DNA from 4 places in the Dechloromonas denitrificans genome. Region 4 is predicted to be linked to each of the others. Evidence: riboswitches for the same ligand, from Rfam matches in the RefSeq annotation. Region 4 holds a riboswitch; each other region holds the start of a gene.
The links. A riboswitch is a leader RNA that binds a small molecule or an ion and turns the genes downstream of it on or off. The one in region 4 is predicted to bind cobalamin.
Positions count from the first base shown of each region.

Region 1: linked by a shared signal. The riboswitch ahead of KI614_RS10840 (energy-coupling factor ABC transporter permease) and the one ahead of bluB (5,6-dimethylbenzimidazole synthase) in region 4 are both predicted to bind cobalamin.
Region 2: linked by a shared signal. The riboswitch ahead of KI614_RS10950 (TonB-dependent receptor) and the one ahead of bluB (5,6-dimethylbenzimidazole synthase) in region 4 are both predicted to bind cobalamin.
Region 3: linked by a shared signal. The riboswitch ahead of KI614_RS05860 (TonB-dependent receptor) and the one ahead of bluB (5,6-dimethylbenzimidazole synthase) in region 4 are both predicted to bind cobalamin.

Region 1 covers NZ_CP075187.1:2,281,663-2,287,143, reverse strand. Annotated here, with positions in the region: gene KI614_RS10855 (energy-coupling factor ABC transporter ATP-binding protein) at 1-436, opposite strand, end outside; gene cbiQ (cobalt ECF transporter T component CbiQ) at 436-1,179, opposite strand; gene KI614_RS10845 (energy-coupling factor ABC transporter substrate-binding protein) at 1,169-1,519, opposite strand; gene KI614_RS10840 (energy-coupling factor ABC transporter permease) at 1,516-2,193, opposite strand; cobalamin riboswitch at 2,317-2,530, opposite strand; gene KI614_RS10835 (IS4 family transposase) at 2,635-3,954, opposite strand; gene KI614_RS10830 (DEAD/DEAH box helicase) at 4,074-5,481, opposite strand, start outside.
Region 2 covers NZ_CP075187.1:2,298,384-2,303,864, forward strand. Annotated here, with positions in the region: gene KI614_RS10925 (arsenate reductase ArsC) at 9-422, opposite strand; gene KI614_RS10930 (ArsR/SmtB family transcription factor) at 422-778, opposite strand; gene KI614_RS10935 (hypothetical protein) at 1,271-1,465, opposite strand; gene KI614_RS10940 (Crp/Fnr family transcriptional regulator) at 1,526-2,221, opposite strand; gene KI614_RS10945 (hypothetical protein) at 2,503-2,925, shown strand; cobalamin riboswitch at 3,111-3,308, shown strand; gene KI614_RS10950 (TonB-dependent receptor) at 3,459-5,481, shown strand, end outside.
Region 3 covers NZ_CP075187.1:1,258,912-1,264,392, forward strand. Annotated here, with positions in the region: gene KI614_RS05850 (hypothetical protein) at 1-500, opposite strand, end outside; gene KI614_RS05855 (permease) at 530-1,027, opposite strand; gene KI614_RS05860 (TonB-dependent receptor) at 1,032-3,308, opposite strand; cobalamin riboswitch at 3,328-3,583, opposite strand; gene KI614_RS05865 (6-pyruvoyl trahydropterin synthase family protein) at 3,687-4,283, opposite strand; gene thrS (threonine--tRNA ligase) at 4,277-5,481, opposite strand, start outside.
Region 4 covers NZ_CP075187.1:129,740-135,220, reverse strand. Annotated here, with positions in the region: gene cobU (bifunctional adenosylcobinamide kinase/adenosylcobinamide-phosphate guanylyltransferase) at 1-388, shown strand, start outside; gene KI614_RS00635 (ATP-binding protein) at 424-1,032, shown strand; gene KI614_RS00630 (response regulator) at 1,033-2,385, shown strand; gene KI614_RS00625 (cobyric acid synthase) at 2,408-3,871, opposite strand; cobalamin riboswitch at 3,928-4,123, shown strand; gene bluB (5,6-dimethylbenzimidazole synthase) at 4,165-4,920, shown strand; gene cbiB (adenosylcobinamide-phosphate synthase CbiB) at 4,917-5,481, shown strand, end outside.

The sequences.
Region 1 (5,481 bases), 1.3 Mb from region 4:
TGAGGTTGTGTACTGCTTTGTCGGCCAGCTCGGTCAGGTCGACCAAGGCCAGTGCGGCGGCGACTCGCCGTTCGACGACATCAAGCTTGAGGCCGAGGTTGAGCGGGCCGAATGAAACATCGTCTGCAACGCTGGACGAGAATAGTTGCCGGTCCGGGTCCTGGAATACCAGCCCGACCCGGCTGCGCAGGTGGCGCAAGCCACTGCGGTTGTACTCGACCGGCTTCCCGGCATAGTGAACGACGCCGGAGGACGGTTTGAGCAAACCGTTGGCGTGCTGGAAGAGGGTCGTCTTGCCGGCGCCATTGGCGCCGATCAGGACGTTGCGTGTGCCACGCCGGATACGCAGCGAGCACTGCGCCAGGCCGCGGCTGCCATCCGGGTAGCGATAGGTGACCTGGGCTAGTTCGAGCAGGATGTCGTTTTGTTCGGGCATCACAAGGCGATCGCCATCAGTATCAGCAGGCTGCTGGCCAGCACGGCGACCAGGCAGTCGCGCCGGGTGTTGGCGTAAGATTTCTCGATAAATCGCAGCGGCCCATCGTTGTTGCGTGCCTGTGCGGCAAGGTGAAGATCGTGGGCGCGTTGCCAGATTTGCAGGCTCAGGCTGGCAGCCAGTTCGCCAAGCGAGCGCAGCGAGGTTCCCGGGGTGGCATAACCGAGGCGCGCGGCCTGGGCTGTGTGCGTGCTCTGGCATGCGTCGGAAAAAACGAACAGCATGCGGTGGCAGAGCAGCATGATGTCGAGCAGCAGGGGCGGAGCCTTGAGGCGTTGCAGCAGACCCAGCAAATCGTTGAGTGGCGTGCTGGAAACAAGGAACAGCAGTGCGGCCAATGCCCCCAGCGAACGATTGCCGAGCGCGATGATTGGCCCGCTGGATTCAGGTATCAGGACGATATGCGGCAGGCTGCTGGCAGGGTTCGTTTCGAACGAGAACGCCAGCGACAGGCAACCAGGGATCAGGAACAGCGCAGCTGGGACGGCCACACGCACATACGAGCGCCAGCCAACGCCGGGGCCGAGCAGGCTGGTGGCGATCAGGAGCAGGGTGATGCCTGCTGCGGTCAACGGCTGCCGAACGGCAAAAACCGCGATCAGGCCGCCAATCGAAAAAATGCTTTTTGCGGCCGGCGAGACGTGGCGCCAGCGATTGTTCGCTGCCATTTGGTCAATCAGCATCGGGTTGCTCCACGGATTTTTGCTGATCGATTCGCTGCTGCTTTTCGCGGCTGAGCGAGACTCCCAGGTAGTAACCGATGAAGCCGGCGCCCAGTGCTGCCTGCAAAGCAAACAGCAGTGACGCGATTTCGCTGCTGGCGGGTTGCAGCAGCGGCGTAAACCAGGGCTTGTAATCCGGCGATATCTGGCTGATCAAGACTCTGGCCTTGTCATCCGTCCCCGTGAAAATGCCTGACGGCTGGCTTGCGTCGGCCGGTATCGGCGCTTTGACCAGCCAGAGCGGCAAGGCTGCGAGCAAGACAACGACCAGCAAAAGCAGTGCATTCTGATGTCGCTTCATGCGCCGCTCCGCTTTGCGGGCAAAACAGCCATGTCGCGCAACTCTTGCGGATTGAAGCGTGCCAGGGCGTTGAAAATCACGACGCTGAGCAGCCCTTCGCTGATCGCCAGCGGTATCTGGGTAATGGCAAAGATGCTGGAAAATTTGAGCAGGGCGCCGCTAAAACCGCTGACTGAGTCGGGGAATGCCAGTGCCAGCTGGACGGAAGTGGTCAGATACGTGAATAAATCGGCCAGGGCCGCAGCACAAAATACGCTGATAGAGAACGAGCAATGCAGCCCGCGCATCGTGCGAAAGGTCATGCTGGCCACCAAGGGGCCAACGATTGCCATCGAAAAGACATTGGCGCCAAGCGTAGTCAAACCGCCATGGGCCAGTAGCAACGCCTGAAACAGCAGGACAACCGTACCAATCGGGGCCATCGCGACGGGGCCGAAAAGCAGCGCGCCCAGTCCCGTACCTGTCGGGTGCGAGCTGCTGCCTGAAAGCGAGGGGAGTTTCAGGGCCGACAACACGAAGGCGAAGGCAGCGGCCACCCCGATCAGCATGCGCTGTTCCGGCTTGTCGCGAATACGCTTGCCAAGCGCCAGCAGGCCCCAGCCAATAAACGGTGCAGACGCCAGGCTCCAGCCAATGGCGTGCTCGAAAGGCAAAAAGCCCTCCATGATGTGCATTCTTCTCTCCCACAGCGAGAAATGGCAAACAGCAACAATGCGGGGAGAAGTACAGATCGGAAGAAATATCGCCGGCCAATGCCTGCGCAAATCAACAGAACCTTTCCCATCACCCCGGGGATTGGTACAGCAGTTGATTTAGGCCGGTCTTCTGGCTCGCCTTCAATCTAGTTTGCCAACCTTCCCGTGCGAACACAGTGGCGTAGGGCAAATTCGTCAGGCTTACAGCAGCGGGGGCTGCGCCGGAATGGTTGAGCTGTTGGCTCGAACGTCACCGGCTTCCCGTTTCACCCGCCCCACGACTGTGGAGCAAGGCACCTAAAACGGCGCGAGTATAGGCTGATCTGATTGCAATTGCATAGCGCAATTTTGCCGCTCTGCGGGTGGCGGGCGATTTACAGGCAATAAAAAAGCCACGGTTTGATCCGTAATGCAGTTCAGTTAAGGCTCTTTTAGGTGACGAACGGCGTAACGAGCCGGTCTGGCTTTGACGACACGGGGGCATTTTCGCCCCCGTCGTTTTTCCACGATAGCCATCTGCAACTGCAAACGCAGGCGCGCCAGATGGGACGGCAGTTTCCCCGGACTCATTCCCGCCGCCCAGATCAGTTCGTGCTGGATGATGTGCAGTGCGCGCAGGAAGCTCAGATCGGTCGGAGCGACGCGCGCTTCAGTGGCCGCCTTGGCGATTTCAAGTCTGATCAGGTTGTAGGCAATTAAGGCCCCCCAGATTTCCTGATTGACCCCTTCGGGCAAACGCGAGCGCAAGGTCAGCGCTTCGCCCAGCATCGATTGCTTGAGCTCGCGGTAGCTGGTTTCAATTTCCCAGCGCCGGCGATAGCAGTCCGCCAGATCCTGCGCTTTGAAGCGGCGGCGATCGAACAATGAGGTCAGCAGTACCCGGCTTTGACCATTGGCCGACTCGACTCGAATGGCACGGGCCTCCCAGGCCTCGGGCAGATCAGGGGCCTTGACGCGCGCTTGAGGAGATATACGCAAACGAACCCGACAATCCTCGGGCGTTCCCGACAGGACTTCGTATTGCGTGTTGGACTTGGCGGGGATCAGGTAATGCCGCTCGGTGCCCGCAGCACTCAAGCCCAACAATATTTCCGCAGAAACAAAGCCCTTGTCGAAGACGGTCAGGGAATGGTCCTCGATCCGACCGATCAGCGCCTTGGCGTAAAGCATTTCGTTCTGGCCGTATTGGCCAAACTCGATGGCCGAGACCAGATGGGTGGGCAGTGCCGTCAGGCTGACGGCACGCACCTGAGGATAGGAGGCCACTTTGCCGCTGGCGTAGCGTTGGGCACCAAAGAATTCGCGGTTCTCGGGGCTGTCCGGCACCCGAAAGGTGGTGCCATCGACCGCCCATAGCGAAAGTCCCTTCCACTGATTCGCGACCTTCTCCTGTGCGCACCAGGCTTGGGCCGTTTGCTCGAACAACCATTGCAGCGGGGCTTGGCCAAGGCGAGCCCGCGCCTGCGTGATCGCACTCTTGCAGACCGCCTCGATTCGGGTGTCGGGCAAGGCCAGATCCAGGGTGCTGAGTACTTCTTCCATCGACTGGCGACGAAACAACGCCAGGGCGATCACCAGCCAGACCACTTGCTCCGCCGGCAAACGACGGCGGCGAACACTCGCCACCCCATGCGCGCTGAGCGCCTGCTCAATCCACTCATACGGCAAATGAGCCGCCAGACGATCGAATCCGATCGTCGGCATGACATCTGTCGTAATGGAGAGCTGGCTGGACAACATCGTTCGCCACGTTAACCATTCGGCGAACTGTCCACAAGCCCCAAAATGAAAAATGCCGCTCACCTAAGTGAACGGCATTACGGTTTGATCCGTGGCTTTTGGATTCAAGCGGGGCGTGCTTAGTAGGTGCCCGGCTTTTTCTTGAATTTGCTGCGGTCGCCATCGAACTTGCGTTCGCCACCGCCATCCTGGCGTCCTTCGTCCGGACGCAGGTTGATCGGGACGCCACGAACACGGGTGCGTTTCAGGGCGTTGGCAGCTTCGCCCGGCATGCCGGCAGGCAGTTCGACCGTGCTTGATTCTTCGTAGAGCGCGATGCGACCGATGAAGCGGCTTTCAATCCCGGCTTCATTGGCAATGGCGCCAACGATATCCTTGACCTGAACGCCATGCTCCCGACCCACATCGATCCGGTAACGAATGACATCGCCAGCCGGCGCGGCGCGGCGCGGCTTCTCGCTACCTTCGAAACGGGGGCGTTCACCACGATCTTCGAAACGCGGCTTATCGCTGCCCTCAAAGCGCGGCTTGCGATCACGCTCGCCAAAGCTGCCCGGACGGGCACGGCTGTCGCGGTTGTCGTAGGCGGCAGCCGGGGCAGGACGCGGGTCTTCACCGGCGATCTGCAGCGGCTTGCCTTCCTGGGCCATCATGGCCAGTGCGGCGGCGACTTCTTCGGCGCTGACATTCTGTTCTTCGGCAACTTGCGAAACGATGTTGGCAAAGAAATCCAGGCCTTCAGCATTGAGCACTTCGGCGACCTTGGCCTTGAAGTCGGTGACGCGCTTGTTGGTCACGTCGGCACGGCTTGGCAGGGTCAGCGGGGCGATCGGTTGGCGGGTGGCGCGCTCGATGGTGCGCAGCATGCGAATTTCACGCGGTGCAACAAAGAGGATGGCGTTGCCGGTACGGCCGGCGCGGCCGGTACGGCCGATGCGGTGCACATAGGCTTCGGTGTCGTACGGAATGTCGTAGTTCACGACGTGGCTGACGCGCGGCACGTCGATGCCGCGGGCGGCGACGTCGGTCGCGATGACGATGTCCAGGGCGCCGGACTTCAACTGCTCGATGACGCGTTCGCGCATTTGCTGGTTGAGGTCGCCGTTCAGTGCGGCAGCGGCATAGCCACGGGCGTTGAGTTTGTCGGCCAGTTCGACGGTGGCGGTCTTGGTGCGGACGAAGATGATGGCAGCGTCGAAGTTTTCTTCAACTTCGAGGATGCGGGTCAGGGCGTCCAGCTTGTGCATGCCGGAAACCTGCCAGTACACCTGACGGATGGCGGCAACGGTGGCGGTGGCCGACTTGATCTTGATTTCGCGCGGTTCAACCAGGTATTTCTGGGCGACGCGGCGAATCTGCTCAGGCATGGTGGCCGAGAAGAGGGCGGTCTGGTGCTGTTCCGGCGTGCGTTCGAGAATCCACTCGACGTCGTCGATGAAGCCCATGCGCAGCATTTCGTCGGCTTCGTCGAGAACCAGGGTTTTTAGGTTGTCGAGGTTGAGCGTCTTGCGCTCGAGGTGGTCCATG
Region 2 (5,481 bases), 1.3 Mb from region 4:
TTATTTCCTCACAGCCCCAAGGCGTCACGAACAGCCGGCACCAAGCGAGTGCGGATGTCGTCACGAACGGCAATGAAGCTGTCCAGTGGCTCGCCATGCGGGTCATGGAAACCAACGTGGATGCGCTTCACTGGGCGAGGAAAGACCGGGCAGGTTTCCCTGGCGTTGTCGCAGACACTAACCACGAGGTCGATGTCTTCATGCATGACGGCTTCGAAGGTCTTGGGTGTCAGGCCATCGGTCGGCAGGCCAGCCAGCTTCAGTGCCTCGATGGCGCCGTCAGCCACTTTGGGTTGGGGACTAGTTCCAGCAGAGATACCACGCACTAGACCTGCGAGGTCATGATTCAGGATGGCCTCACCCATCTGGGAGCGACAGGAGTTACCGGTGCACAGCACCAGCACGGTTTTGAGGTTCGACATCAGGCTTTCTTTCCAGCTTTGGTGCGGCGCTTCTCGGTGGTGTCACAGCAAGCAGTCTTGGGAAGGCAGGCATTGCCCTGGCAACAGTTGCTGGTCAGGAAGGCAATGAGGTCATCCATCGTGCTGTAGTTGGCGGAGTAGTGAATGAAGCGGCTTTCGCGTTCGCCCGTAATCAAGCCCACCCGGCTGAGGTGTGCCAAGTGAAACGACAGCGTGGCGGGCGCCATCCCCAGTTGCTCGCCAATTGCACTGGCGTTAATGCCATCCGGCCCGGCTTCAACCAGCAATCGGAAGATAGCCAGACGGGATTCATGACCCAGAGCGGCGAGAAGTTCAGCGGCGTTTAAGGTTTCCATGATTCGAGTATTGTCGAAATGTTGATGAAAGTCCAGTGACTCTTTTGTTATGGATTGCGGACCTTGGTCTGCTGGGCAGGCAATTACCGCTTCTGGCCGAGAACACCCGTTCAGCCAACTGTCCGATGTGCGGCTATTGAAATCAAGCTGTCTGCCGTAAGTCAGCTACGAGCAAGCATCCCCAAAGACAGGCTCAGAAGCCTAGCTGATCTTGAGATAACTGCTTCATGGAGTCAGTCATCGGCTATGTAGCCGATAACCCACTCACAAAACAACTCTGGGATGCGGCTGACGCTAAATTGCTGTTCAATCATGCAGGTATGAAGCTGACTATCTTGAATTTGATTAAGTCACGCGGCCTGATGAGACGCCCCTCCTGACTCGCTGCATCAGGAACTCACCCCTCTAGCCGTCGAGAAAGAGGAATACTCCAGCCTGGAAATACGCTTCTCGCTGCTATTCCCTGCCCCATCTCTGTGCGCAGTAATTTCACTACCGCCTGTGTGAAGGTGCTTTTTCTTTCACGCTCCACGCATACATCAGGGAAGCCTCGTTGAATTCCTGCTTGGTTTCCACATCCATCCACCAGACCAATCCCCGGCTGTCTTGACCAAGGTATTTCCACTGCTGGGCAGCTCCGCTGCACAGTTCAATGGTGTAAATCGCATTAGTCTCGAGAGCAATCATTGATCGAGCCAGGGTAGTGGGAGGAAGGGGGGATTGGGTACAAGCGCTCGCCAATCCTGATTAGGCCAAATCCAGTTGTAATCGGGAGATGCTGTTGATGTGAATGTCGCGGCCCTGAATGGTAAAGAGACCTTGGGCGCTCAACTCGTGGAGAGTCCGGGAGAAATGTTCGGGGCTCAGACTTAGCTGAGAGGCAATGACGCTTTTAGGCGCAGACAGCCTGATGACAGTGGTTTCCTGACATGATTCCTGATTGGTTGCTTCACGCAGCAGGAAGGTTAGTACGCGCTTGGCGCCGGAGCACAGCGTATACCCTTCCAAATCGACCATCAGGTCATGCGTTTGCTGCGACAGAGAACTTAGCAAATTATGGGTGAAGCCCGGATTACGGGTGACCAGGTCGAGAATTGTCGTCTTCGCGATTTGTAGCACCAGCGTGTCATCCAGCGCTTGCGCATGAGCACGGTAGGGCTGATCCAAAATAAGCTCGGTCTGTCCAAAGCTCTGCCCTGCGCCCAGTATGGTGACGACCTTCTCGGTGCCCTGGGGTGATGAGAATGCCACTTTCACCTGGCCGTACATCACGATCATCAGACCAGAACAGCCATCCCCTGATCGAAACAGCATGTCGTTTTTTTGGAGATTCAGCGTCTGGCAGGCCTTGCCAACTTCGAAGGTCTCGTCGCAGGAAAGTCCTCCAAACAAAGGGATTCGACCCAACAGGGTATCAATCTGGACAGACTTTACATCGCGCATTGCTTCTCCTGGCTCAGGCTGTGGGAACAGTTGAGCGTGCAATGTGCCTCTGATGTTTTGGCGCAGCTTGATTTGGATCAAAACAATCCGAAGGCCCTAGGTGTGTCCCATACCAAATAACTACCTTTCATTCGGGATTTCGGAGGCTCTCGCAACATTTTGCTATCCTGCCGCTTCTCCATTGGCCCGCGCTTCAATCCAAACCAGCCAACGATGGTGGCTTTGCAAGGTCAATTTTGAAAGCCAGGCCGGACGATTTGATACGACAGTTCGGATAGCGTATGGATCGTCCCGAATGTCGAAATTTTTACTTTTTCAGGAATGTCATGATCAACAAACTTAGCAGGATACTTTTTACCGTTTCGTCGGCACTTTGGCTCACAACCGCATTGGCCGAAAATCCGGGGCACAAGCACCATCACGAATTTCCCCAAGACGTTGATGCGTTTCATGCAGTGCTGGCGCCGATTTGGCATGCACGTCCCGGCAAGGAACGTTCGCGCAACGCTTGCAACAAGGCTGCCGAGATGGAGAAACTGGCCAAGGGCATCCAGTCTTCGGACGCGACACCGCTAGTCGCCACGATCAACGCTTTGCAAGGCAAATGCAAAGGCAAACTGATCGATGTGGATGCGGCGTTTTTTGATGTCCATGAGGCGTTTCATCAGTTGATTGACGCACCGGCGCCTACGGCAAAGCGCTGAGCCGTTTCCCCCCACGGCTGCCAAAGCCTGGGGGCGGCCAATATTGCCCACCGACGATCCCGGCACATCGACCGGCTCAGGGATAGGGAATCTGCATTCAAAAAACACCATATACAGTAGAAAACAACAAGCATAACCACTACCCATAGTAGAAACATCATTGACGCCCCAGCGACCATGCCGTTAGAATCCAGACTGTTGAAGGTTCCCCACGCTGGGGATTAAAAGGGAATCCGGTGCCGAGTCTGACTCGAAATCCGGGGCTGCCCCCGCAACTGTTATCGGCGAGCGCTTCGCCACTCTTGCCACTGGTTCACCCCGGGAAGGCTGCGAAGCGCGATGAACCGAGAGCCAGGAGACCTGCCGCAACAACTTTCCAACCAATGATGGGGCGGGGTGTCCCTGATGAAAGGTTTGTGCGTGCTGCCATTTTTCGTTCGTCCGGCTTGTCTGCTCACGGGAAATCCCCGTTGTGGCGATTGCGCTGCGTCAAGTGCGCCCCTTCGAGTCTACCCCGCCTGCGGAGACTCGCCATGCCAGTGAAATTGTTTAGAACATCGCCCCTGACAGCTGCCCTGCTGTTTGCGTTTTCGGGTGGCGCCCAGGCTGCCGGTGTGCCGACACTGCAAGAAGTGACCGTCAGCAGTGGCCAGCAAAATCTGATCGGCGTTGCCGATTCGGCCACCGAAGGTACGGTCACCGCCAAACAACTGGCCAATCGCCCCTTGCTGCGACCCGCCGAAGTGCTCGAAGTGGTGCCGGGGATGATCGTCACACAACACTCGGGTGACGGCAAAGCCAACCAGTATTTCCTGCGCGGGTTCAATCTTGATCACGGCAGCGACTTTTCAACCCACGTCATGGGCATGCCGGCCAACATGGTCAGCCATGGCCATGGTCAGGGTTATATGGATCTGAATTTCCTGATCCCGGAACTGATCTCCAGCGTCAAATACCGCAAGGGCGTCTATGCGGCGGATGATGGCGATTTCGCGACGGCCGGCTCGGCCCGGATCGACTATCAGCGCAGCCTGGCCAGCCCGTTTGTCGACATGAGTATCGGCCGCAACGGTTCTCGCCGCCTGGTGACGGCCGGCAGTAGTGAACTAGCCGGTCACCAGTTGCTCGGCGCACTAGAGCTCGCCGGCAACGACGGCCCCTGGGATCAGCCGGAAAACCTGAAAAAGACAAATATCGTGCTGCGTCTCTCGAACGGTACGACGAACAATGGCTACGCCATCACAGCAATGGCTTACAAGGCGGATTGGACGGCGACCGAACATGTTCCCGAACGTGCCATCCAGAACGGCGAGATCGGTCGCTACGGTGCACTGTCGGCCAACGATGGCGGCAAAACGCACCGCTACAGCCTATCCGGCGAATGGGCCAGAACCGGTGAAGAGGGTGCGACGCGAGCCAATGTTTATCTCATCGACTACGGGCTCAATCTTTTCTCTGCCCCGTCCGGTTACATCAACGGCCTGAACGGCGACCAGCACGAGCAGGCTGACGAGCGACGCATCTGGGGCGGCCAGGCCAGCCGCAGCTGGTTTCTCGGTCCACAGTTCAAGGACAGCGAAATCACCGCCGGCATCTCGCTGCGTCAGGATCGGATCAGCCATGTCGGCCTGTACAGCACGGAAAATCGCCAGCGCACCAACACCGTTCGCGAAGACCGCATCAACGAGACGGCACTCGGTTTCTATCTCGAAGCGCGTAGCCAGTGGACCCCGTGGCTGCGCAGCAACATCGGCCTGCGCCGCGACGAAATCCGGGCCCAGGCCAGCGCCCTGGGTGGCGCCAACAACATGAGCAATGGCGGCGATATCAGTGCCGGCCAGACCAGTCCCAAACTCGGCGTCACCATCGGCCCCTTCAACCTGCTCGGCGCCACCGAGTTTTACGCCAACTGGGGTAATGGCTTCCACAGCAACGATGTGCGTGGTGCAACAGCAAGAACCAACCCGCAGGACGGTTCAGCGACGATGGCCGTCCCGCTGCTGGTCAAGGCCCGCGGCTCGGAAATCGGCCTGCGTGCCGCACCGCTGCGTGGCTGGAACACCAGCCTGTCACTGTGGCAAATGGATCTGGCCTCCGAGCTGGTATTCATCGGCGATGAAGGCATTACCGAACCCAAAGGCGCCTCACAGCGGCACGGCATCGAATGGTCCAACTACATCGTGCCGACCGATGGCCTGATCATCGATGCCGATCTGGCCATGTCCGAAGCCCGCTTCAAGACAGCCAACGCCGACAACGGCGGACGCCATGTGCCGAACGCCATCCCGCTGACCGCCTCGCTCGGGCTGACCGCCGACCAGGGCGGCCGCTATTTTGGCGGCCTGCGTCTGCGTTATATCGGGGCCTATGCCCTTGAAGAAACGGCGCATGAAAAATCGACGGCCTTCTGGATGACCAACCTGAAAGCCGGCTATCGCTACGATCGCCAGCTTCAATTCACGCTCGATGTACTCAATCTGTTCGACAAAAAAGCCAACGATATCGAATACTGGGGCGGTGCCTGCACACGTAGCGAAGCCGCCAATGGGAGTTGCG
Region 3 (5,481 bases), 1.1 Mb from region 4:
CCAATAACACCAACCTGGCCAGCCGCCTCAGCAGCAGATTTGGCGAATTCACAATGATGATTACCGGGCTTGCCGAACAGAATCAGGTCGTAGCCAGCCTCAACGAGCATGCGTGCACGGTTGTCACTATTGGCGATGAAGGGGCAGGTGAAATCCAGTATCCGGGCATTCCCGGCTTGTGCGCTTGGTTCGACGGTGCCGTGGTGCCCAAGGGCGAGGCGGTTGGTGGTGACGTCGCCCAATTTGTCGATCACCTCCACTTGCTCCAGACCGGGATAAGTCTGGACGAGTAAGGCGTCCCGTCGGCGAACCAGTTCCAGCGGATCCCAGCGACGGGCTTCCGGTTTGGGTGACCAGCGATGGGTTGCCTGAAGTGCGTCATTGGTCGTCGCTTTAGCAATCCGTTTCATGGCGAGATCAATACCCCAGCAGTAAGCAATTGTTGCAACCTGCACTTCGAGGTTGGCAACGCTTTTCAAAAATTCAGAATTCGGGTTCATGTTTTTCCTATCGGGAAAGAAAACTGGGGTTATTTCCAAAAACGCGCATAAGCCAGGTGCGCGATGGAACCGGCCAGCATGGGCACAAAGAAGCAGCTCAGAAATTTGAATAAGGCAAAACGGGGGCTGATCAAGGCTGATTCGAGCAGGATCATCCGTACGCCCCACATCGACCAGGCGGTCACCAGCGCTACAAGGGTGCCGATGCCAGCGCCTGCCTGTTGGATCAAGCCGACCAGTGGAAACATGGTCATCGGCCCGCCAGGAGCCAGAATGCCGGCAATGCTGCCGACAACGATGCCGCGCCAGCCTGATTCGTTACCGATCCAGTCCAGCAAAACTTCCTTGGGTACAAGTTGCGTGAACAGCCCGGCAATGACAAAGGTCAGGAGCATGATTGGCAAGACATCAACTGCCATCCTGCCGCCTTCGAGCAGACCTCCGCTCAGTAGCGCAGGGTCACGACGCCATGCCAGCCAAACCAGAATTATTGCAATGCTGCCAAGAATGAGGATTACGGGCTTCATCGCGTCAGAAATCCGACTTCAGCGAGACAGAGAATGCCCGCCCGGTTTCGAGTAACGGGTTGGTCATCGAGATGGGATAGCGGATATCCTCAACCGTGGTTGCCAGCCGATAAGTGCGGTCGAAAACATTGCTGATCCCCACGCTGAGAACCGTCCGCCCGTCACGATTCAACCAGCGGCCCATATCCTTGCTCCAGTAAAGGTCAAAAACCGCATAGCCGCCCGTTGGTCTTTCCGCCGTTGTGTTGACATCGTGCTTGCCGCGTGCCCAGCGCATGATGGGTTCAAGTTGCCCATTTCCACCCAGCTCAGCCTGCAAGCCCAAACGTCCGTTAAGCGGCGGCAGGTAGGACAGCGGCTGATTGGTTTGTGAGTCCGTGCCGCGCAGGTAGGCAAGGTCAAAATAGGCTTGAACTGACCGATTGATTTGCCAGCCGCCATCGACCTCGATGCCACGAACCCGGGCGCTGCCCACATTCTGGTTTTGAAAGGAAGCAAGGCCATTAAAGGTGATCGGCACACGGACGATGAAATCGGTGTAACGGCTATCGAAAAGGGTGATGTCCAGGCGTTTGCCCGCCCCGCTGTAGCGGGTACCTATTTCCAGCGTCTTGCCCTCTTCGGGCCGCAACTCGGGGTTCGGTACGTTGTAGCCAGTGCCCTGGCGACTGGAACCAAAGCTCTCGATAGTCGATGGCACGCGGAACGAGGTGCCGACTCCGCTCCATAGCGTGAGATTGTCGTTCCAGTGGTAGGCCAGGCTGACCTCCCCGGTCAGCGGCTGATCTGTCCGCTCGCGGTTGCGCTCATAAGCGGATTGCAGTGTCGGCGAAATGATGGGGCTGGTTTCAGTTCGGCTTTTTACGTAATCCGCTCGCCCCCCCAGCTTTGCCGACCACGCATCCGAGAAGACATAATCGAGTTGGGCGAACAGCCCGACATTGGTCTGTTCGGCATCCGGCGAGTTCTGGCTGATGGGCGTAATGACTGTCTTGCCCGTGCTCAGCGTTGTGACTTCCGAACCGGACTGAGCTCCTTTCCGCATTTCATGGAAAAAATCCGTACCGAAAGTCAGCATATGCGGGCCAAGAGGCATCAGTGCCGAGAGTTTTCCGCCATACACGATGGGGCCGTCGACGATGTTCTCGGAAACCGTCAGCTTGTTTTTTTGCGTGCGGTTCTCCGTCGTCAGCCGCGAATACAGGCTGCGCACGTACAGGCTTGCGTTGAGTTGCTCCACGCCCCAGTCTTCCTGGCGACCTGAATAAGCCAGGCGGGCATAGCGCTCACGCAGTGGGTCTTCGCGTTGGACGACCAGCGGCGAACCAGGTGCACCGCCAATCCCGCCGGCTCGACCGCTCTCCGTATCGGCCGCCTTGAGCGTCAATTCAAGGCGGTGCCCGGGCTGAAGTTGATAACCGGCGCGCAAATCAAACTGGCCAACGGTGAAATCGCTATTGGGAACAGTACCTTCCGGCGACGAAAAATTCCCTGCCGTCCGGTAGCTCACGCCTACCAGCGCATCCAGGCCATTGCCCATGGCCTGCCCTTCGAGCCGGACCGATTTCATGTCGCTGGCGCTGTTGTACTCCAGCGCCCGGAGCAAAGGGGTAAACGTAAGCGGGCCGTTGACATCACCCTTGGCCCGGCGAGTGATGACGTTAATTACGCCAACCATCGCATCCGGCCCGTAGAAAGCTGACCCTGGGCCGCGTAACACCTCTATTCGCTCGATCTGGTTGGGGTCGATCAGGTTGAATTCGAGTGTATTGCGCCCGCGAAAGCGCTCACCATCAACCAGCAGCAAGGTGCGCGGCGTATTTGAATTGAACCCGCGCATCACGATCTGGCCACCTAGCCCGCCGGAACGTGAATAGGAGACACCCGGAACGTCCTGCAAAACAGACTGCACGTTGGCGAGAGAACGGGTATCCAACGTGTCGGCGGAGATGCGCTTGATTTCGCTCTGGCCAGCACTCACCGTCACTGTGGGTAGCTCGGCAGTACGCTCGGCTGGGGCCACGTTGGAGGCTGCCTGCTTGGCACGTGCTGACCCAGAATCATCTGCGAATACGCCAGATGGTGCCAACAAAGCAATGGCACCAAGCACCGTAGCCGTCAATTTGCGCGGTTGAAAACAGGCATTTGTTGCCCGAGGGAGATATCTTTGCATGGTCAAATCCTTAAACTTGACCGTCTGCACGCGCAAAGATGACCGGCACCGACCCATGGTCGACGCATCGCTGTCACCATCCGCAACCCCGCAGACGATCCATTGCATACGCTGTGCCGATTTCTCGTACAGCAGGAATGCAGCAGGCCGGTCTCCGGGCTCGCCAGGTTTGCTACATCGCCTTCCCACGCCATCCGCACGCGTCCGGTTGGACGCCACGTCATGGCGCAGTGGCCGGTGAATCGTTGATTCACCATGATGTAGCCGCACTGGCTTACCGTTGCGGGGGCAGCCGAGGCATTGCGATCATCGCTGATCGCGCACCTCGTTCCCGTTTCACCCGTTTCGTTACCGAAACAGGCACCTGATGCAAGGGGTGACACCTTTGAAAACAGTCGGGCTGTGTCATTGCCTGAGTCGACAGTTTTTTGTGCCGATGCATCAATAAAGACGTATCGGGACGGACGAATAATACGTGTCACCAGACTAGGAGGCAATTTGTACCTGCTTGTCGATACCGGATTGATCAAGCGCCTGCTCCAGCAAACTCCGCACTGCAGCATCGGCCCAGTCCTGCTGTATGGCGGGTGAAAATACGATATCGCCTGGCAGAATCAGGCCCATTTTCGGGTTGACCGCATCTTCGCGAAAACACTGGGCGTAGCCGGTTTCGGTTTCATGGACGATGACCGAGTGCAGGCGCACGTCGGCCTCGCCGTTGGTCTTCTCGGTCATGTCCAGCAAGCGGTCGATCAGCAAGAAGAACAGCCGTGAGAATTGCTCCGCACTGGGCGAGACGGGAATGAGAATCCAGCGCTCGGAAAAGCGCTGGCAGGCGGCGATGTAGTCCGGGTCGTCGCCCGACCAGAGGGCGACGGCGTGGTCGAAGGCATCGATCAGCGTGCGCGGGCCGTGTTTCAGCAGGCCGAAGTCGTAGACCATTTGGCCGTGGTCGAGCGCGTGGGCTTCGAGCAGTAGTTCGACTTTGTACGAGTGGCCGTGGATCGAATGCGAGCAACGCCGCGTGCTGCAGCCGCGCACGATGTGGGCGTTCTCGAACTTGAACAGTTTGCGGATCAGCATGCTGCCTCGCTGCCGGGCGGCTGCGCTTCCTGCCGCAGCCGGGCGATGACTTCGGCCAGCGGCAAGCTGCCAAGGTCTTCGCCGGCCCGCGTGCGCAGTGCGACGCGACCCTCGGCTTTTTCCTTGTCGCCGACGACGAGCAGGTAAGGCATTTTCTGCAGTGTGTATTCACGGATCTTGTAGCCGATCTTTTCGTTGCGCAGATCGATCGCGGCACGTAGCCCGGCCTTTTTCAAGACTTTCAGCACGCTTTGCGCATAGTCGGCCTGCCCTTCGCTGATATTCAGCACGACGGCTTGCTGCGGTGCCAGCCAGAGCGGAAAGAGGCCGCTGTAATGCTCAATCAGGATGCCGGTGAAGCGCTCCAGTGAACCGAACAGCGCCCGGTGCAACATGACGGGACGTTCGCGTTCGCCCTGTTCGCTGATGTAGCTGATGTCGAAGCGCTCGGGCAGGTTGAGGTCGACCTGCAGCGTGCCGCATTGCCAGTCGCGGCCGATGGCGTCGCGCAGCACGAATTCCAGCTTCGGGCCGTAGAAGGCGCCTTCGCCGGGATTGATCCGGTATTCGATGCCCATCCGGTCGAGCGCCCCGGACAGCGCGCCTTCGAGCTGGTCCCAGGTGTCGTCGCTGCCGATGCGGTTGGCCGGTCGGGTGGATAGCTTGACGGCGACATCGTCGAAGCCGAAATCGCGGTAGATGGCGAAGACCAGGGCGATGGTGCTCGCGCATTCGTCCTGCATCTGGGTCGGTGTGCAGAAGATGTGCGCGTCATCCTGGGTGAAATGGCGCACGCGCAGCAGACCGTGCAATGCGCCGGACGGTTCGTAGCGATGTACCTTGCCGAATTCGGCCATGCGCAGCGGCAGGTCGCGGTAGCTTTTCAGCCCCTGAGCAAAGAGGGAAACGGCGCCCGGGCAGTTCATCGGCTTGAGGGCGAAGACGCGCTCGTCCTCGGTGGTCGTCGTGAACATCGCCTCGCGGTAGTTGAACCAGTGGCCGGAAGTTTCCCACAGGCTGCGGTCCATCACGTCGGGCGTATTGACCTCGACATAATCGGCGCGCTCCTGCTGCGTGCGCATGTAGCCGATCAGTTGCTGGAACAGGGTCCAGCCTTTCGGGTGCCAGAACACCGAACCGGGCGCGCAGTCGTCGAAATGGAACAGGTCAAGCTGGGCACCGAGCTTGCGGTGATCGC
Region 4 (5,481 bases):
GGCCGAATGGGGCTGTGCCGAAGAAACTCTTCACCTGGCGCAACGTTTGCGCGAACTGGCCGCGCCGGACACCTGCATCCTGGTCGACTGCCTGACCCTATGGCTTTCCAACCTGCTTTTTGCCGGCCTGGCCGGCACCCAGGCCGAAGCCGGCCAGGCCATCGACTGTCCGCTGTTCGACGGCGAGACGGCCGGCCTGATCGAATGCCTGCCGGGCCTGCCCGGACGCATCATCCTCGTCTCCAACGAAGTCGGCTGGGGCATCGTGCCGATGCATCCGGTTTCCCGACTGTTCGCCGATGAACAGGGACGCCTCAACCAACGCGTCGCCGCTGTTTGCGACCGCGTCACACTGGTTGCAGCCGGACTGCCACTATCACTGAAGTAGGGTTATTCTTCGTACTTTAATGCGGCGGAGGAACCATGCAGCGCTTGCTCGACATTCTGGCCTCCGGCATCCATGACACCAAGAATCAGCTGTTCGTCGCCGAAGCGCTGATTGCCGCGCGCGAAGCCGAACACCGCATCGATCTCGGCGAGGCACGCTACGCCATTGAAGCGGCCGCCGAGCGCCTGTCGCGCACGCTCGCCAGCTATCGGCTGCTCCGCCACGGCGCCCAACTGGCCATCGTACCAACCATCATTGGCGATCTTTGTGCCGAAGTCGGGCTGGCCCAGAAAGCCCACCTTGCCGCCAACGGCATCACCCTGAGCATCGATTGCCAGGCACCAGATGCCTGGCCGCTGGACCGTGACCTGATGACCGACATGCTCGGCAACGCAGTCCAAAATGCCGGCCGCTTTGCCCGCAGCCAAGTGCGCCTGACCGCCAGCGAATGCAGCGATGGCCTGCATTTGTTGGTCGAAGACGACGGCCCCGGCTTTGCCAATTTTCCACCTTCCAGCGGGACCGGGCTGCTGCTGGCCGAACGGCTGGCCCGGCTGCACTGCCGGCAGGAGCGGCATGGCAGCTTGCGCCTGAGCAACGACAGCCGGCTGGGCGGCGCTCGTTTTGAGTTGTTCATTCCGTAGATGAGCGATTACAGCAAAAAGCGTTTTCTCGTCATTGACGACCAGCCGCTGGCCCGCGACGCGCTGCGCAGCATCGCCCAGACGGTCGGTGCCTTCGCCGTCGAATTCGCCTCGAATTACCAGGATGCGATCTACCGCATTCGCAACAACGTACCGGACATCATCCTCTGCGACTACATCCTCGGCGACGGTCGCTCCGGCCAGCAATTGCTCGAAGAATTGCGCCGCTTCAACCTGCTGCCGGACGAAACCATCTTCATGATGGTGACCGGCGAACAATCCTACGAACAGGTGGTTTCTGCGGTTGAGCTGGTGCCCGACGACTACATCATCAAACCTTTTTCGCCCGACAAACTGCTCTTGCGGCTCAATCGGATTGTTCAGAAAAAGGATTTTTTCGCCGCTTATTACCGGGAAAAACGCCAGCAGGAATACCAAAAAGCACTGGCTATCCTGGCTGCGCAGCGCGATAGCGAAGCTGGCCGTCCCTACCGTTTCGAAATTCTTCGCCAGCAAGCCGAAGTGCTGCTCGCCACCGGCGATTCAAGCTCGGCCGAAACGGCTTATCGCCGGATTCTGGAAAATTACGATTTCCCCTGGGCCAGAGCCGGCGTGGCACGCTCGCTGCACCAGCAGAACCGGCTGACCGAAGCGCGCGAGGAAATTGATCGCGTTGTCGCCGGCACGCCACACTTCTTTGATGCCTCGGACATCAAGGCCAGCATCTGCATGGCCCAGGGCGAACACGAAGAAGCCCAGAAGGTGCTCGATGAAGTGGCCAAAAAAACCCCGCGCAACTATGTCCGCAAGCGCCTGCTGGCCGAAGCGGCAACGCTCAATGGCGACAGCGAGGCGGCTCGGGCGGCGATGGCCGATGTCATTGCCAACGACACCATGCCCGGCGCCGTTTCAGCCGACGACCAACTGACCCTGGCCCGCAGCTATGTCGATGCCGGCGACCTGATTACCGCCGAAAAAGTGCTGGTCGGCATTCGCGAATCGGAATTGCAGAACCTGAGCCTCAACGAACAGGGCAGCTACGCTTCACTGCTCGCGCTGGCCTCGCCGGATCGCGGCAAGAAACGCTTTGCCGGTCTTCGCCCGGCTTTGCTCGCCACCGAACTCAGCGCCACAGTGCGACTCGATGTGATGCGTGCCGCACTCTCGGTCGGCGATCGTGAGCTGGCCGACCGCCATACCGAAGAACTAATGAGCAGTCCGGATGCCAAAAAGGTGTTCGGCAGCATCCGCAAACATTACGCACTGCACGGCCGGGAAATGGATTTCCGCGAGATCCAGCGCCAGGTCGCGCTCAAGCGGATTCATCACGAAGAGCCCAAGCCGGCCGGCTGAGGCAAAGTCCGGCCAACGTGTCTTAAAGCGGCAGGAAAGTCGCCATTTTTTGCCAGTCGAGCGCCGCTTCCACTGAATCGGCCAAGCGGTCGAGATCGGCTTCGCGCCGGGCGGCAAAATCGACCTGCCCGCTTTCCTGCAAGCCGGCCCAGGCAAGTAGCGCGGTCAACGCCTCGGGATGATCGAAAACGCCGTGGCAATACGTCGCAAAGACCTGGTTGTCGGCTGAAACCGCCCCATCCGTCCGGCCATCGGCCAGTTGCACCGCGACCTGAGCCAGAGCATCGCCGCGCGTCACGCCCAGGTGAATTTCGTAGCCGGTCATGGCCGGATTGCCCGGCAACGCAAGATGGCCGCTGACATTGCGCAACTGTTTCTCGGTTTCCAGCGTCGTTTCCAGATCGAGCGCCGCCAGCCCCGGCGTGCTGCCCGGCTGGCCTTCCAGCCCGAGCGGATCGTGAATCATCCGGCCGAGCATCTGGTAGCCGCCGCACAGGCCGACGACCTTGCCGCCGTAACGCAGGTGTTTCTGGATCGCCGCCGCCCAACCCTGCTGGCGCAGCCAGTCGATGTCGGCACGCACCGCCTTGGAGCCGGGCAGGACGATCAAATCGGCGGCCGGCGGCGTTTCGCCCGGGCCGATCCATTGGAAATCGACTTCCGGGTGCAGGCGCAGCGGATCGAGATCGTTGTGATTCGAAACACGCGGATAAGCTGGCGCGATCACTTTCAAACGGGCCGCTTTTTTACCGTCGACCGCAGCGGTGGCAATCGCATCTTCCGCGTCGAGCATCAGGCCGTGCAAGTAGGGTAATACGCCGAGCACCGGCTTGCCGGTACGCTCTTCAAGCCAGGTCAGGCCGGATTCCAGCAGCGAAATATCGCCGCGAAAACGGTTGATCACGAAACCCTTGACCCGGTTCTGTTCGGACGGCGAGAGCAGTTCCAAGGTCCCGACCAGATGGGCGAAGACGCCGCCACGATCGATGTCGGCGACGATGATCACCGGGCAATCGACCGCTTCGGCAAAGCCCATGTTGGCAATGTCGCGCGCCCGCAGGTTGATTTCGGCCGGCGATCCGGCGCCTTCGACCATCACCGCGTCGTATTGCGCGGTCAACCGCCCCCAGGAGGCCAAAACGGCCTGCATCGCCCGTGGCTTGTATTCCTGGTAGTCGCGCGCATTGAGGTCCATCGCGACTTTGCCGTGAATGATCACCTGCGACTTCTTGTCGGTCGTCGGCTTGAGCAGCACCGGGTTGAAATCAGTATGCGGCAACAGGCCGCAAGCCAGCGCCTGCAGCGCCTGGGCCCGACCGATTTCGCCACCGTCGACGGTGACGGCCGAATTGAGCGCCATGTTCTGCGGCTTGAACGGCGCGACATTGATCCCGCGACGCTTGAGAATCCGGCATAAAGCCGCGACCAGCGTGGATTTACCGGCATCCGACGTGGTCCCCTGGACCATCAGTGAAAAGCAGGACATAGCGACCAAATGTGAAAAAAGTCCGTAATTATGGCACCATCAGCCCCGCCCATTTGTTTGGGCGAGTGTCTCCGGGTGCCGTTCAGCCAACACTGGACGGAGAATCGGGAAGGCGGTGCAAATCCGCCACGTGCCCAACGCTGTAAGGATGACGGGCGATGCATCAGGCCACTGGACGGGAATCCCGACCGGGAAGGCGCATCGCCAGGCTGAATCCAAGTCAGAAGACCGGCCGGGAGGCAAATCACAGGCTGTCAGGCCCGGCAGTCCACATCTTTCCAGAAGGGGAATCCATGGAAAACCAAGCCACACCAATGGCACCCGCCTTTTCCGATGCCGATCGGGCTGCCGTCTATCAAGCCATTTTCAATCGCCGCGACGTGCGTGGTCAGTTTTTGCCGACGCCGGTGCCGGACGATGTCCTGAGTCGCGTATTGATGGCAGCGCACCACGCCCCTTCGGTCGGTTTCATGCAGCCGTGGAACTTCCTGCTCGTGCGCTCCAACGAGGTCAAGCAACGCGTCCATGCCATCTTCGACCAGGCCAACCAGGAAGCGGCCCGAATGTTTCCGGACGGCAAGCGTGAGATCTACAGCAAGCTCAAGCTGCAAGGCATTCTCGAAGCGCCGATCAGCCTGTGCATCACCTGCGACCGGACGCGTACCGGGCCGGTCGTCATCGGTCGCACGCACATCCCGACGATGGATCTCTACAGCAGCGTCTGTGCCGTCCAGAATCTCTGGCTGGCCGCCCGTGCCGAGGGCCTGGGCGTCGGCTGGGTGAGCATTTTCAATGAAGCCGAACTGCAGGACGCGCTCGGCATTCCGCACCATATCGTGCCGATTGCCTACCTGTGCATCGGCTATGTCAGCCATTTCCACGACAAACCCGAACTGGAAAAAGCCGGCTGGCTACCGCGTTTGCCGATCGAGGATCTGGTCTATTTCGAGCAATGGGGAGCCACGGATTCCGGCCAGAACGAGCCGTTGACCGCAGCATTGCGTGAAATGCAGGCCGACATTCAAGGGCCAGGCATTTTCCCGAAATGAACCTCAGCATCGACGCCTTTGCCATGCCGCTGGCCGCCCTCGCCGCTGTCCTGCTCGACCGTGTACTCGGCGAGCCACGGCGCTGGCATCCGCTGGTCGGCTTCGGCAATCTGGCGTCGATGCTGGAAAAGAAACTCAACAATCGACACATCTCCAGCGGCCTGCTCGCCTGGCTACTTGTTGTCGGACCATGGGTTGCACTGGCATTCTGGCTGCGGCCATTCGCGCCCTTTGCCGTCGATGTCGCCCTGCTCTACTTCGCCCTCGGCGCGCAAAGCCTGGCCGAACACGCCGAAGCCGTCGCCCGGCCGTTGCGCGAAGGCCGGCTGGACGAGGCGCGGACGCGGGTCAGCTGGATGGTTTCCCGTGAAACATCGCAACTCGACGAGTCCGGCGTCGCCAAGGCGGGCGTCGAATCGGTGCTTGAAAACGGCAACGACGCGATCTTTGGCACGCTGTTCTGGTTCGCCCTGCTCGGCGGGCCCGGCGCACTGCTCTTCCGGCTGGCCAACACGCTGGATGCGATGTGGGGCTACCGCACCGAACGCTACAACCTGTTCG